One region of the Flammeovirga sp. AWQ4_249 genome, then DNA from elsewhere that is predicted to be linked to it. Evidence: riboswitches for the same ligand, from Rfam matches in the RefSeq annotation. Region 1 holds a riboswitch; the other holds the start of a gene.

Evidence for each region. A riboswitch is a leader RNA that binds a small molecule or an ion and turns the genes downstream of it on or off. The one in region 1 is predicted to bind cobalamin.
Region 2: it holds a riboswitch for cobalamin, as region 1 does, so the genes downstream of both, ACXAHM_RS06610 (ABC transporter substrate-binding protein) here and ACXAHM_RS05140 (ribonucleotide-diphosphate reductase subunit beta) in region 1, are expected to answer to the same signal.

The regions. Positions count from the first base shown of each region.
Region 1 is NZ_JBSWYJ010000004.1:53,101-60,780, forward strand. It holds gene ACXAHM_RS05135 (ribonucleoside-diphosphate reductase subunit alpha) at 1-1,685, opposite strand, end outside; gene ACXAHM_RS05140 (ribonucleotide-diphosphate reductase subunit beta) at 1,771-2,748, opposite strand; cobalamin riboswitch at 2,903-3,105, opposite strand; gene ACXAHM_RS05145 (BamA/TamA family outer membrane protein) at 3,538-4,647, opposite strand; gene ACXAHM_RS05150 (BamA/TamA family outer membrane protein) at 4,776-5,906, opposite strand; gene ACXAHM_RS05155 (exonuclease domain-containing protein) at 6,039-6,962, shown strand; gene modA (molybdate ABC transporter substrate-binding protein) at 7,021-7,680, shown strand, end outside.
Region 2 is NZ_JBSWYJ010000005.1:175,809-183,488, forward strand. It holds gene meaB (methylmalonyl Co-A mutase-associated GTPase MeaB) at 1-879, shown strand, start outside; gene arsC (arsenate reductase (glutaredoxin)) at 872-1,210, shown strand; gene ACXAHM_RS06595 (glycosyltransferase family 4 protein) at 1,251-2,501, opposite strand; gene ACXAHM_RS06600 (hypothetical protein) at 2,810-3,961, opposite strand; gene ACXAHM_RS06605 (N-acetylmuramoyl-L-alanine amidase-like domain-containing protein) at 4,129-4,986, shown strand; cobalamin riboswitch at 5,055-5,231, shown strand; gene ACXAHM_RS06610 (ABC transporter substrate-binding protein) at 5,257-6,429, shown strand; gene ACXAHM_RS06615 (TonB-dependent receptor plug domain-containing protein) at 6,433-7,680, shown strand, end outside.

The DNA of each region.
Region 1 (7,680 bases):
CCTTCACAAGAGATGCATTCATCTCCAGTCACTGACATTTGCGTTCTAAGTATACTTTCACTTCTTTGGTAATACAACGTCTTTACACCCAGTGCATGAGCTTCAAGCATTACCTTATTGATTTCCTTCACAGGTGTAGTTGGAGGGAAATTTAAGTTTAAGCTTTGTGATTGATCTAAGAAAGTTTGACGTAATGCCGCTTGCTTCACAATCTGTAATTGGTTGATTTCTTTAAACGTCAAGAATAATTCTTTCTCTTCATCCGTTAATCCTCCAATATTTTGCACTGAACCTCCTTCAGCAAGGATTTGTTTCCATACATTAGGTGTATTTAATCCTTTTTCATCTAATAATGCTTCTAGATTTTTGTTCTTTCTAGAGAAAGTACCCTTTGCAGAATCCATTACATAATAGTTACTTGCTAGTGGCTCAATACCCGTACTGTAACCACCTGCAATCAAAGCATTAGATGTTGTTGGAGCTACGGTTAATAATGTAGAATTACGACGCCCCGTATCCATCATTACTTTTGGCTCTCCATAAGCAGAGGCTAACTTTTCTGAAGCTCTAATTGATTGTTCTTTGATTTGCTTAAAGATAATTCTTGTCCACGAATCAGCAGCAATACCAGCAAAAGGAATCTTCTTCTTTTGAAGGAAACTATGCCAACCTAATACACCTAATCCAAGTGCTCTGTGATTTCTAGCAAAATTTACCGCTCTTTCCATATGTGAAATGTCTTTTGCTTTCGCAATAAACTCTTCCATAACAGCATCCAAGAAGAAAATAGCTGTCTCTACTAAGTCTGTATCTTTCCACTCATCATAGCGTACTAAATTCAAAGAAGATAAACAGCAAACGAATGATTCTTCTTCGTTAGACGGTAACATAATTTCTGAACAAAGGTTAGAAGCTTTGATCTCCATACCTTGATCTTTGTACCATCTTGGACGTTGATTATTCGCATTATCTTTAAAAAGGATATAAGGAATACCCTTTTCTATTCTTGACTTAATTACTTTTGCCCATACTTCACGACTTCTACGGTCTCCTTCCCTTACTTTTTGGATAAAATTGTCAGAAACCGATACACCCATAAAGATATTTTGGATAGATTTTCCAACATCTTTAATTGTTAAGAATTCATCAATATCTTCATGTTCTACATCCAAATACGCAGCAAGCATACCTCTTCTTGTATTCCCTTGGTTCGTGCCGTTGATTACAGAATCAAACATTTCCAAGAAAGGATAAACACCATTACTTGTTCCATTGTTTGTGATCTTTGCTCCTCTTGGTCTTACGTCTGAAACATTGATAGAAGTACCTCCACCAATTTTGGACATCATCATTACTTCTGCTAAAGTGCTTCCGATACCTGCAATACTATCAGGCACATAGCTACCAAAACAACTAATTGGTAAGCCTCTTTCAGTTCCCATATTTGACCATACAGGAGAAGCAGGACATAAATAGTTATTCCAAATGGCATCAAAGAATCTTTTTTCAAAATCCGGGCGTTTTAGCCTTGCAGCAGCGGCTTTAGCAATTCTGGTAACAGCATCTCTTACGTTTTCTCCTTCTAGAAGATAACCACTTTTGAGCGTTTGTAAACCTTCATCAGTCATCCATTTCGGGTGTGGATCCAACTGTGAGGTTTCGATAGTCGTTTGTATTTCAGACATAAAATATTTAGAACTGAGGGGGTGATAATTATATGAGTAGCACCTGTTAGAGAGGGAGTAGTCTCTAACAGGTTAGTATTTTTTTCTAAAATAAGTCATCAGCTGTCACTGACTGAGACTTCTTGGTGTATTCAGTTGGTCTTACGGCGAAGAAATCATCATGTGCATGACCAAATACTTCTTCATCAAACCATTGCATTTCTTTTAATGCGTCTTGATCTATTTCAAAAATTGGCTTCAAACCAATTTCAGAAAGACTTCTGTTTAAACGATCTCTCATAAAGTGTATCAGGTTGTTTAATGGAAGGAAAGACATTTCTTCTTTCTCAAAAATTCCATTTAATAAACGTACTTCTACATCATGAGAAATCTTAGCAGCCTCATAAATACGGTCTTGAAGTTCCTTTGTATTTAATTCTGGGTATTCAGAAATTAAAGTATTGTATAACCACATACCTGCACGTGCATGAGAGTTTTCGTCCTTAGCACTCCATTTGATGATGTTACCTATCCCTTTTAGTTGGTTTTTGAACTTTTTAAAGGATAATAATATCGCAAATTGAGAGAATAAGTTTACATTTTCCGTAAAACATGAAAATATAGCGATACTCTGTAATAAATCAGATGGAGAAGGCTTTCCACTTTCATCCACAGCTACTTTTGAAAGCATTTCAAGACGCTCCATAGCCGTTTCATCCTCTAAAAATTCCTCGAAGTTATCCAAGTCTAATAATTCATTCAGACGAGCATATGCAGAGGCATGTCTTGCTTCATTCTCAGCGAAAGTGATAGACATAGCTGCAATTTCAGGTTTTGGAATGTATTGACCGACAACTCCCCAGAAATCATCTTGAACATTTGTTTCTGTTTGTGCAAATGTTTTTAGGATATTTCCAATTACTTCTCTCTCATTATCAGAAAGATTCGTTTTAAACTGTTGGATATCAGCATCAAAATTCACTTCGGAGTGAATCCAGAAAGTCTGATGAATGGCATCTATAAAATCCTGAGCCTGAGGATATTCAAATGGTTTGTAAGCTACACGTCTATCAAGTAAGCCCATTGTTTAATTCTTTTCTTAGTACAACACACAAGAGAAATTAATTCTCTATTTCAAAAAACTCCAACATCTATGGAGTACGATAATTCCTACACAAAAAAACAAGTGTTCCATTTTTTAGATGATAGGATTTTGCTTCTTTTTTTACCCGAAAAAGTACATTAAGCAAACGAAGGCAGGTCTTCTGACTCGTACTATACTTACTTCAACCTTCCCTTAATCATCTACTAAAGTGGTTAAAAATAAAGTAAGTTTTGTAGTACTTACAGCTGCGGGTACAGTCTAGGATTTTCACCTAATTCCCTTTTCACTTAGTACTTATTTTAAAAAAATATAAGCACCTCCGTTGTAACAAATAAATGTTGTTTTTATCAGTATTGCAAGCTTTGAAGGATATCTTTTTTCTAAAAAATTTCTCTATTTTTTTCTTGAAAGATTCAATTTAAAGTGCTATAGTAATAAAAGCATTAGCTCTACACTTTATTGTACTATTCTAATATTTTCACATTAAATAAGCTTTTCAATTCTAGAGTAACACTAGCGCTTTTTTATGCTATATTTTAAGAAATTAATAAAGGTAAATTACCAAAATGGGAAGTGAAATAATAAACTATAGTTAAATAACACAGTTTAGTTTACTTTCTGGATTTCAATAAAAAATATATTACAAAAAATATCACACTAAGCGTACGAAATACACTATTGTAACTTTTCTACAAAACACAATTTCCTATTGATTTTTATAAATTTTCTTTTGATAAAATTTCGAAGAATAAATCTTTTTTAAAAAAATTAAAAGGCTTCTCCAAAAGTTAAGTAAAGTCCAGAATTTCCGTCAGGGCCAATACCATAATCTGCTCGTAAAGTAGCTCTATCTTTCTTATTAATCAGTAATCTTAAACCTGCACCTCCTGTCAATTTAAATTGGTCAAATAAGAAAGCATTCCAATTTGGCATTACCTGTGCAGTCGCAACAAAAGCTGTCGCTCCTATTCTCCAAAATAAATGTTGACGGATCTCAGCTTGAAAAGAAACCATATGATCATCTCTATATCTTCCTTCGTAGACACCTCTCATCATATCAATACTACCCATTAAAGATAATTCTCTAAAGGGGGTTTCTCCGTATGTTTGTTTAATCATGCTTTGCAATGCAAATACAGTATTATGTGGTTTCCTTTTGTTCAATGAAAAATATTTTCTCAGATCAATTAAATAACTTGAGAAATTGTAGTCACTCCCTAATAAGTTATTATAATATTCAGCACGGAATTCAACGTAATGTCCTTTTGTTGGTGCTAAGACGAAATCTCTTTTATCCCATTTATATACTAACCCTAAACCAGAATTGACTCCACCTTCATAGCCGGGTATTTCTTCCAAACCACCTGTTCCATCAGCTCTTTCGTCAACACTAATATTCCAAAAGTTTACGTATCGGTATTGAAGGCCAAGAAACATCATATCTTTTAATTTCTTTAAGAACTGTTGTCTTAACTCCACCTTGGTCCAGTCCATTAATTGTTCATTCGAACTTGGTGAATTGTTTCCAATTCCATAATATTTTTCAGGATATTGAGAATACTCCAGCATTCCTTCCAGTACAAAGTTTTCATCTTTTGTAAAAAGAGTATGCTCTAATTTAATTAACATTTGATTTTCCAATGTATAGAAACCTACAAAGTAAAAATTAGAAGGTCTTGTATTAAATGTGGCATTTTTTGTTTTGAATTGATACAAACTAACAACACCAAATTCCCAACTTGTTTCTTGAGCATAGGCAGGATATGGAAAACCAGTAAATTGGGATTTATATAAAGTATCTAAATCATTTTGTGCATAAACAGAAAATGAAGACAATACACAGATAGTAAATACTACGAAACGTTGCTTTAAAGTCATATTAAAAAGTTGAATAGTTTGTTGAAGATTAATCAAGATAAATCTAATAAATTTTAGAAAAAAAATGATCAACTCTTAATTAAAGGAAAAAATAGAAAACAGGTATAAAAGATAGCAAAATAAAAAAACTAGAAGGCTTCTCCGTAGGTTAAATATAAACCAGAACTTCCATCTGGTCCAAATCCATAATCAGCTCTTAATGATGCTTTATCATTTTTATTAAAGGCTAATCGGAATCCTCCTCCACCAGCTATTTTAGTTTGGTTGAACTCAAAACCATCATTTCGATTAAAGACATTGGATGAAGATACGAAGCCAGTCATTCCAAATCTCCAAAATAAATGCTGTCTTACTTCGGCTTGGAAAGTCAGCATATTATTATCTCTGTATCTACCTTCATAAATACCTCTCATCGAATACATACCTCCCATCAAAGACATTTCTCTAAAAGGAACATTACCGTTAGTGGTTTGAAGAGCTCCTTGTAAAGCTAAAACAGTCTTTCCTTCTTTTTCTTTAGTTAAGTCCATGTATTTTCGAGCATCTAAAAAGAATCGATTAAAAGAATATTCTGAACCCATCCAAGTATCATTTACTTCAAATCTTGCTTCAATATAATGACCACTAGTAGGAGCAATTACATAATCTCTTGCATCCCACTTATAAACAATACCAAATCCTGACACTCTTCCACCTTCATATCCTGGTATTTCGGAGGTATCGGTATAAGTTCCATCTTCCCTCTTTGTCACACTGATATTCCAATAATTGACATATCTATATTGTACTCCAAGAAACATTTGATTAGAAACTTTTCTCAAAAATTGTTGTCTCAAATCAAGTTTTGAGTAATTGATGATCTGTTCATTACTTTCTGGTGTATCACTTCCTATTCCATAATATTTTTCAGGAAAAATGACGTACTCCCAAGTACCTTCAAATAACCAATCTTCATCGTTTGTGAAAATATTATTTGTCATTCTTATGCGTACTTGATCTTCTAAAGTATAATATCCATATAAAGTTAAATTTGAAGGTCTAGTTTCAAAAGTTGCTTGGGGTACTTTGAATTGATAAATACCTGTTACACCGAACTTCAAACTCGTTTCTTGTGTATACCCGATAAACGGAAATGCCGTAATCCTATCCTTATAGACAGTATCAAGCTCACTTACAAATTGATCATTTTCTTGGGCAGAAACATGCGTAGATAAGACCAACAATAATAGGATGATGTAGTTGTAAAATTTGAGGCACATTTGGTTAGTTCACTAAAAATTAAGGTTTAAATAAGCTGGAGCTTAAATTTATGTAATTTTATTCAAGATATCATCAATTATTAAATAAAAACTAACGTTATTGAAATACCATGTAATGAATATCTTTGTTTTATGAATTTTATAGCCATAGATTTTGAAACAGCTAACGGCAAAAAGACTAGTGCTTGCTCTATAGGTATTGTAATCGTTGAAAATGGAAAAATTGTAGATTCACAACATCACCTAATTCAGCCTATACCTAATTTCTATAATGCCATGAACATTGACATACATGGAATCACGCCTGATATGACAGAACATGCTCCAACTTTTGATATAAGATGGAAAGAATTAGGTAAGCTTTTAACGAAATACCCATTATTAGCACATAATGCTGCATTTGATCTGACTGTTTTAAAAGAAACATTAATTGCCTATCAAGTTCCTTTGCCCAATATTGAATTTTATTGTTCTTTGATTTTATCTAGAAGAGCACTTCCAAAACAAGGTAGTTATGGACTCAGTGCACTTTCAGAATATTTTAATATAAAATTAGATCATCATAATGCTGAAAGTGACGCAAAGGCTGCAGCTATTATTGCACTCAATATGTTAGAAATTCAAAAGGTGAATTCACTTGAAGAGCTTTCTATAAAAATGGGTACTAAAATCGGGCATTTAAAAAGTGACGGTTCATTTTTAAATTTTGGAACAGGAAGACCTACAAAAAAACAAAAGGGATATCAATTTAAATATCCGTTCAGGCCAAATCCAAATCATCGGTTTTATAAAAAACATGTAGTATTTACTGGAAAACTAAGCGGTTCCAATCGTAAGGATGCCATGCAAAAAGTTGTTTCTGTTGGAGGAAAAGTATATCCTGACATGTTAACTCCTACTACAGATTTTTTAGTGGTTGGCGCACAAGATTATAAAAAGTATGGAGAGGGTTTTAAATCATCAAAACTCAAACAAGCGGAAAAATATAAAGAACTTGGCTATCCTCTTTTTATCATGGGGGAAAATGAGTTTTTCTTATCTGTTGAAGAAGAATGATAAATTCAATAAAAATTGTTATTAACTTCGTTAAAGTATTTATCATTCAAATCAAATAATGATTTTCAGAGAAGCTTCAATTTTCCTAATCGGCCTTTTATGTGTTTTTTCATGTAATAAACCAAGAGAAACACCTTCATTACAAATTGCAACTTCTGCAAATATGCAGTTTGTGATGCATGACCTTATGGAAGCTTTTCAAAAAGAAACAAATAGTAAGTGTACAATGACCATAGGTTCATCTGGAAAGTTAACCAATCAAATCAAAGCAGGTGCACCTTATGATGTTTTCTTATCTGCTGATTTATTTTATCCAAAACATTTATTCAAAGAAGGGTTTACAACTACGGAAGTAAAAGAATACACACAAGGAAAATTAGTACTTTGGAGTCTTAAAAAAGACATTAATTACAACCAACTCAATCAAAATAACATTAAGAAAATTGTAATTGCTAATCCTAAAACAGCTCCCTATGGAAAAGCCGCATCTGAATTTCTTAAAGCATTTTATAAAGATAAATTGAATCAAAAAATCATCTATGCTGAGAGTATTTCTCAAGTCAATCAATTTATTCTTTCAGATATTGTTGATCTTGGTTTTAGTTCTATTTTTATAGTTAACGCACAAAAAAACAGAAATAAAGGATACTGGCAGGAGATTCCGAGTGAAAATTATCAAACAATATCACAAGGAATAGTGGGATTAAAAGGAAATAAC
Region 2 (7,680 bases), on a different contig from region 1:
GAAATTTTAGAGTTGATCCTTCCTCATACTGGTAATACACTAAGAGTTGGTATTACAGGTGTCCCTGGCGTTGGAAAAAGTACATTTATTGAATCATTTGGAAAATACATCACTTCTAAAGAAATGAAATTGGCTGTATTAACCATAGATCCAAGTTCTCAAATAAGTGGTGGAAGTATTCTTGGGGATAAAACAAGAATGGAGGAACTATCTAACGATCCTTTAGCATATGTTAGACCTTCAGCAGCAGGTAGCGCACTGGGTGGTGTTAATCATAAAACTAGAGAAACGATGTTGCTATGTGAAGCTGCTGGTTTCGATGTTATTTTAATAGAAACTGTTGGTGTTGGTCAATCTGAAACTACCGTCAAAGGTATCGTTGACTTTTTCCTTTTATTAATGTTGGCTGGTGCAGGAGATGAACTACAGGGTATTAAAAGAGGGATAATGGAAATGGCTGATGCTATTGCTATCACAAAATGTGATGGTGATAATGTTCATAAAGGAAAATTAGCAAGAGCAAGCTATCAGAATGCATTGCATTTGTTCCCTCCTTCTGAAACTGGCTGGTCTCCTAAAGTAATGACTTGTTCATCTTTAGAAAATGATGGTTTAGATGCTATTCTTGAGAATATTTTGGCCTATGAAAAAGAAATGAAAGATAAAGGTTTCTTTCAGTCGAATAGACAACAACAAAACCTCCACTGGATGCATGAAAGTATAGATAATCATCTGAAAAGAGCATTTTATGCTAACCCATTAGTAGAAGATCAGCTCGATCATTTGGAGAATCAGGTTATTCAAAATAAATTGCCTGCAATTGCAGGAGCAAGAAAATTAATCGCATTATTTAATCAAAATAAAACGAAAAATGATTAAAATTTGGCATAATCCGAGATGTTCAAAAAGTAGAGAATCTTTAAATCTTCTAAAAGAGAATGGACAGGAAGTTGAAATCAGAGAATATCTCAAAGATACACCTTCTAAAAAAGAGATTGAAGATATCTTATCTTTATTAAAAATTAAACCTCTGGAATTGATACGTAAAGGCGAGGCGATTTATAAAGAAAATTTTAAAGGTAAAGATCTTTCGGATGCTGAATATATTCAAGCGATGGTTGATTTCCCAAAATTAATTGAGCGTCCAATTGTCATTAAAGATAACAAAGCAGTGGTAGGAAGGCCTCCATCATTAGTTTTAGATTTATAATAAAAAATGAAGTAGTATCATTAGGTACTACTCCATTTTTTTATGCTGATTTCTTTCGCTTTAAATGAACGAGTTCTTTATATATCTCATCAATCTGTTCTCCTTTCTTCTTCCATTTATATTTCTCCTTAAATTTGTGGTATGCTGCATCTTGCTTTTTTAATAATTCACCTTCAGTGAAAAATAAATGATGCAATGCAAAAGAAATTTGAAGAACTGTTTTGGTGTAAGTTGATTGCTTGATTTTATAACCACATGTCTCATCAATAAAACTTCCTGGTCCAGGATTATCTAAACTTATCACAGGTAAACTGTAGGACATGGCTTCTAAAGCTGAAATACCTGTTCCTTCATGTGAAGGGAATAAAAATACATCTGCTTTTTTATAATGCTTTACTAATTTATCTCCATCGAGTGTTGATACAAACTTTATAGACTCCGTAAAACCTTTTTCAGCTACTTTTTTAAGACTTCCTAAAGCAGCACCTTCTCCTACAATTATTAATTCAAAATTATCTCTTTTTTCTGGAGGTAATCTTTCCATAAAGGCTTGAAAAGCGTGGATGGCTAAATCAAATCCTTTAATGGCTTTTAAAGTACCTACACATAAAATTTGATATTTTTCACTTCTCAGATCATGATAAATTGAGGGTGCTTTTTCTGAAGCACATATAGGAATAATAAAATTCTTGGAATGATTATTTTCTAATGAAAGTACCTCTTTCACTCTTTCATTCGTCATGATAATTGCATCAGCTTTCTTTGTTGTTTCCTTAAGGTCTTTTGAATACTTCCATAATAATTTCTTGATTTGCCATTTTAATCGATCACGAAGAAGAAACTTCAATGGATAATTTCTCATGTATTTTAAAGGAATTTTATCATGATGACCTATCGGCCCCCAAACCATGGGTTTATTTAATTGCCATAGAAAACTTGGACTCCAATCGTTATTTAGATTTAAATTATGAGCAATATCAAACTGTAATCCCAAATCCTTAATGAAGCCAACTACTTTTTTCTGCCATAAGTGATAATATAACATTGAACGGAAGGCTCCTCTACCTCTCAAAAGATTAGCTAATGGAAGATCGAAATATTGAAAAAAGATATTTTGAAATTTATCCTCTTCTTTATCTTTCAAAAAGGCATTGATATTTTTTGCATTACTTTTCCGAGTAACCACTATTACATCATGATTTCTTGCTATTTGTTGAATCCACTTCCAACCGGTTCCTTCGTACGACCCCTTATTTGGGTCCAATTCATAACAAGTAACTAAGATGACCATTATTTAATGCGTATATAAGTGAGAATATAGTTGATTAGAGAAGTTACTTTATAATCTATTATTAATAAAGAAATCTAAATATGTTTATATAATGATCTTTAAATTATTATGTGCTTTAAAACCAAAAAGGCTTCATACACCTAACAATGTATTGAAGCCTCTTTTTTCTATTTAAAGTTGTATATTAATTCATAAAACTTGCAATGACTACTCCAATGATTAAAGCTAAAATCATTACGATATACATTAATAAATCAACCCTCATATAGGTTTTATACTGTTTATAAAAGGAAATTATCTTTTTCATTTTATTCTTCCTCTACATAATTATAAGTAGGTTGTTGTGGAGTTTGTGGTTTTGCATTTTGTTCTAACAATTCCGCTTTCTTTTTTTCCTCCTCAATCTTGTACTTAATTTCAGATTTTTGTTTTGCTAAAGCTGCATCTCTTTTCTTTTTCTCCTCACAAGAACCCGCATACCAATGTCCAATACCTTCCTTATAGGCTTCGTATGGATTTTTATAATCCTTTCCATCACAACCACATACTGTGTCATCTGTAAAATCGAATGTCACTGCACGATTATCGTTCTCTGGAATCTGACAAGTAAATGATCTTAATTTTTTGATGTCATTTTGTGCTAGAGGAACATTTAATGACATTGTTCTCGTACATTTTGTAGGATAGTAAACTGTTTTGTCAAATTGATATGAATCAGCATAAACTAAGTATTCATCTCCTTCAAAATATACAAAATCACAAGAAGAATATTCAGCTCTAATATATACTTTTCTTTCTGGATAAAGTGATCCTTTCCAGTATTCTGAAACGATCATACCTACTCTATCATAGCCTTCTTCCATCGCTTGTACTTCAAATACTTTACCGACAAAAACAGCTTCCGATTCATTGTAAGCTTGCTCCACTGAAATACTTTCTCTCACACAATCACATGGAATAAACTTGTCATCTACCCATTGCCCTTGATCAGTATCTCCATTGACATAAAGCATAATTCCTTTACCATTTCTTTTACCATTTAACCAGTTACCTATATATTGTGAACCGTTGGAATAATAATGGATTCCTTCACCTGTTACTACATTATTGATCCAAGTTCCTTCGTGTCTTTCACCTGACTTTGTAACTAATACTCCTCTACCATGCATTTTTCCATCTAAGAAACCACCTTGGTAAACGTCTCCATTTGCCCAAATGTAAACACCTAAACCATAAGGAACACCTTTTTCAAAATTACCTTCGTAAGTATTTCCATTGGAGAATTTCAATTTTCCTTTCCCTTCCATCAAGTCATTTCTCCAACGTCCTTGATAAATCGTTCCATCTTCCCAAGTGTAAGTACCTAAACCATTACGTTTTCCATCACCATTGTATTGTCCAACGTATGTATCGTTATCAGGATTTTCACTTATTTCTTGTGCATTAGAATAAGTAGTCATTAATGTACTAACCAAAAGAAATACATATGAAAAAATCGAAGTTCGATTTGTAAAAATTAAATGTAAAAAGGTTCTTTGTTTATTAAAGATTGTCATAATTTAGTATTGATCGATATAAATGACGATTGAAATAAAATTTCATACCGTAAAAATGCTAAAAAAATAATATGTTAAGATATTTATTCTGTACAATTATCACATTATTTACCACTTTTTCACTAGAAGCACAAATTGTTTGCTCAAATGCCAGTAAAATTAGCTTAGATAAGAAAATTGAAACCTTAAATTCTTTACAAGTTGATACAATTGAAGCTCCATTAAGGGAAGGCAGCATTGCAAGAACTTTTTTAGCTCAGCCTTACTTAGAGAAGACACTTGAAATTGGAAATAAGGAGGAATTGATTGTCAATTTTGTTGGATTTGATTGTACAACCTTCGTCGAAAGTGTCACTGCTTTAAACTTATTATTCAATCAAAAGAAAGATTTTAGGAATCTCAATCACTATGCTTCTATTCTTGAACGATTGCGTTATAGAAATGGAAAATTAAATGGTTATGCAAGTAGACTTCATTATTTTACAGAATGGGTATTAGACAATCAAAAGAAAGGTATTTTAAGAGATATTACATTGGAAATTGGTGGAACAAAATATGACAAAACTATAAATTTCATGAGTACTCATATTTCATCTTATAAACGTCTTAACAATAATAAAAGTGCTGTAGATTCAGTAAAAGTGGCTGAAGCAAGAATTAACACTAGACAATTATCACAAATATATATTAAAGATATTGCTTCTGTAGAGGCCAAAATTAATGAGGGTGATATCATTGCCTTAGTTACAAAAATTGGTGGTTTAGATGTTTCTCATGTTGGAATAGCAGTACGACAAAATGGGCAAATACATTTACTTCATGCCTCACAATCGAACGAAAAAGTTGTCATAACTTCAAAACCAATAGCAGAGTGGCTAAAAAATAGTAAGCTTAATACAGGCATTACAGTTGCAAGATTGAATATTTAATTAAAATTGTATACGAAATAAATGTTGATGACGATCATTAAAATTTTGTCATATTAATTATAGGAAAGTCAAAAACAATCCTTCATATTTGCACATGTAACGAAAGGGAACATGGTGAAAATCCATGACAGTCCCCGCTACTGTAATTCTAACCTATTAAATTAGGTTTATGCAAGCCACTATCTAAGGATGGGAAGGCCCATAGTAAAAGAAAAGTCAGGATATCTTTCATTACATTTTATTTTCTTCGGGTGTAAAGTAATTTTACTAATGAATATCAAGACACTAAGTCTAATCATATTAGGCTTATCCTATTCTTTGGTTGGTTGTAATGAAAGTACAACGAACTCCTCTAACAACACAGAAGCACAGACTTCTGTCTCCTCCACTACTTCAACTAAAAGTGAAGTTAAATATGCCAAAACCTTTCGTTTAGAATACAAGGATGGCTATAAATTACTTCATTTAATTAATCCATTTTCAGAGAATATAACGGAAGAATCTTTTGTTTTACTTCCGAAAGGGTCCAAAATGCCCAGTGGCTTTTCAAAAAACAGGATTATTTCTATTCCCATTCAACGAATTATAACAACGACTACTGCACAAACTTCTATGATTGAAGCATTAGGGAGTATTGACTGCATAAAAGGTTATGTTGCTAAGGATTATATGTATAGCCAACCTATCTTGGATAGAATGGAATCAGGTGAAATTATTTCTGTTGGCTATGATTTAGGCAGTAATACAGAAAAAATTATCTCAGCTAAATCAGATCTTGTCATGGTTGTTGGAAGTAGTACAACCACTTCTTCATCCTTCCCTATTTTACAAAAAGTAAATATTCCTGTTTTAGCGAATACTGATTGGCAAGAAAATCATCTATTAGGAAGAGCTGAATGGATTAAGCTTTTTGGGGCATTATTAAATAAAGAAGAACAAGCGAATGAAATCTTTTCAATGGTAGAAAAGAAATTCACGGAATATATTAACATCGCTAAAACTGCTAAATCTCAACCTTCTGTAATTAGTGGACTACCCTACAAAGGTATGTGGTCTGTTCCTGGAGGAGAATCCTATCTAGCTCATGCATTTAAACAAGCTAATGCTGAATACCCTTGGAAAGCAACCAGTCAAACAGGTAGTCTTCAATTGGATTTAGAAGGTGTATACGCAAAAGGTGGTCAAGCTGATTTTTGGTTAAATGTGGGAACTTTGACCACTCTAGAAGCAGTTAAAAGTAATGACCCACGTTATGTAAAATTTAAAGCTTTTAAAACAAAGCAAGTTTATAACAATACTAAAAGAGTTAAAAATGCCACTGCCAATGATTATTGGGGTACTGGTATTTTACATCCTGAATTAGTCATTGCAGATTTAATTAAAATATTTCATCCGGAACTTCTACCGGATTATGAACTTTATTTTTATCAAAAATTAAAATAGGAAATGAAACATCTTTTATTGGTGGTTTCTTTTTCATTTCTCATTGGGATAAATGTATTTGGGCAAGATTACGCTTTGCCTGACAAAGAATTGGAAACCGTAGAAATTATCTCTACCCCTTTAAAACATTACGCTCAAGGATCTCATATTCAAATGATTGATAGCATTAAACTACAATTAGGGAATGAAGGAACTTTAGCTACAATGTTAAGAGATAATGCATCTATTTACATTAGAGAATATGGTGCTCCCGGACAGTTATCTTCGATGTCTATTAGAGGTGCTTCACCTGAAAATACCGCTATTATTTGGAATGGAATAAATCTAAATTCCATGACTTTGGGTATGATGGACATGTCCTCTGTCAATACATTTTATTTCGAGGATATTGATGTACATTATGGTAGTGGGTCAGCTCAATATGGATCAGGAGCAGTGGGTGGTACAGTCGTATTAAATGATCAATTTTCATGGAAATCTCCCAATCATTATGAAGTTCAAACAGCATTTGGTAGTTATGGACAATATTTCATTGGGGGGAAAGCATTATATGGCACTAAAAGATGGAAACATAAAACAGTAGCCTTGTATCAAACAGCAACAAATGATTATACTTTTTCAAATCCCTCAAAAGGATCAACTGAAACGGTAAACAATGCTGGTTTTTACCATGCAGGTGTTATGCATGAATCGCATTTCAAACCTAATAATAGAGAAGAATGGTCGGCAAATGTCTGGATCACTTCAGAAGAAAGACAAGTACAACCCATTATGGGTAACAATAATAATCCTTCTGTATATGACACTGTTGACAATAGTAATATCAGAGCTTCTATTGATTACAAATATAAAGGTAATCAATGGACACAGTTTGGAAGAGTAAGTTATATAAAGGATAATCAGAATTATCAGAGCTTATTTATTGGTACTGAACGTCTTCAAGGAGAATGGAAGACAGAAACCTATTTTGGAGAGAAAGTCAATTTCCAAGGAGGAATTAATGCCATGTACATATGGCCTGATGTATATGCTTACCCTGATAACACCACAGAATTAAGAGCTTCCGCTTTTTTAGCCGTTAGATGGGATGCAACTGATCGATTAAGTTTGTCTACTACACTTAGACAGACCGTTGTTACAGGATACTCTGCTCCTTTTACTCCTGCTTTTGATATTGCCTATAAAGCAATTAATACCGATAAAAATAGTTTAACAATAAAGAGTTCAGCGGCAAGAAGTTATAGAGTACCT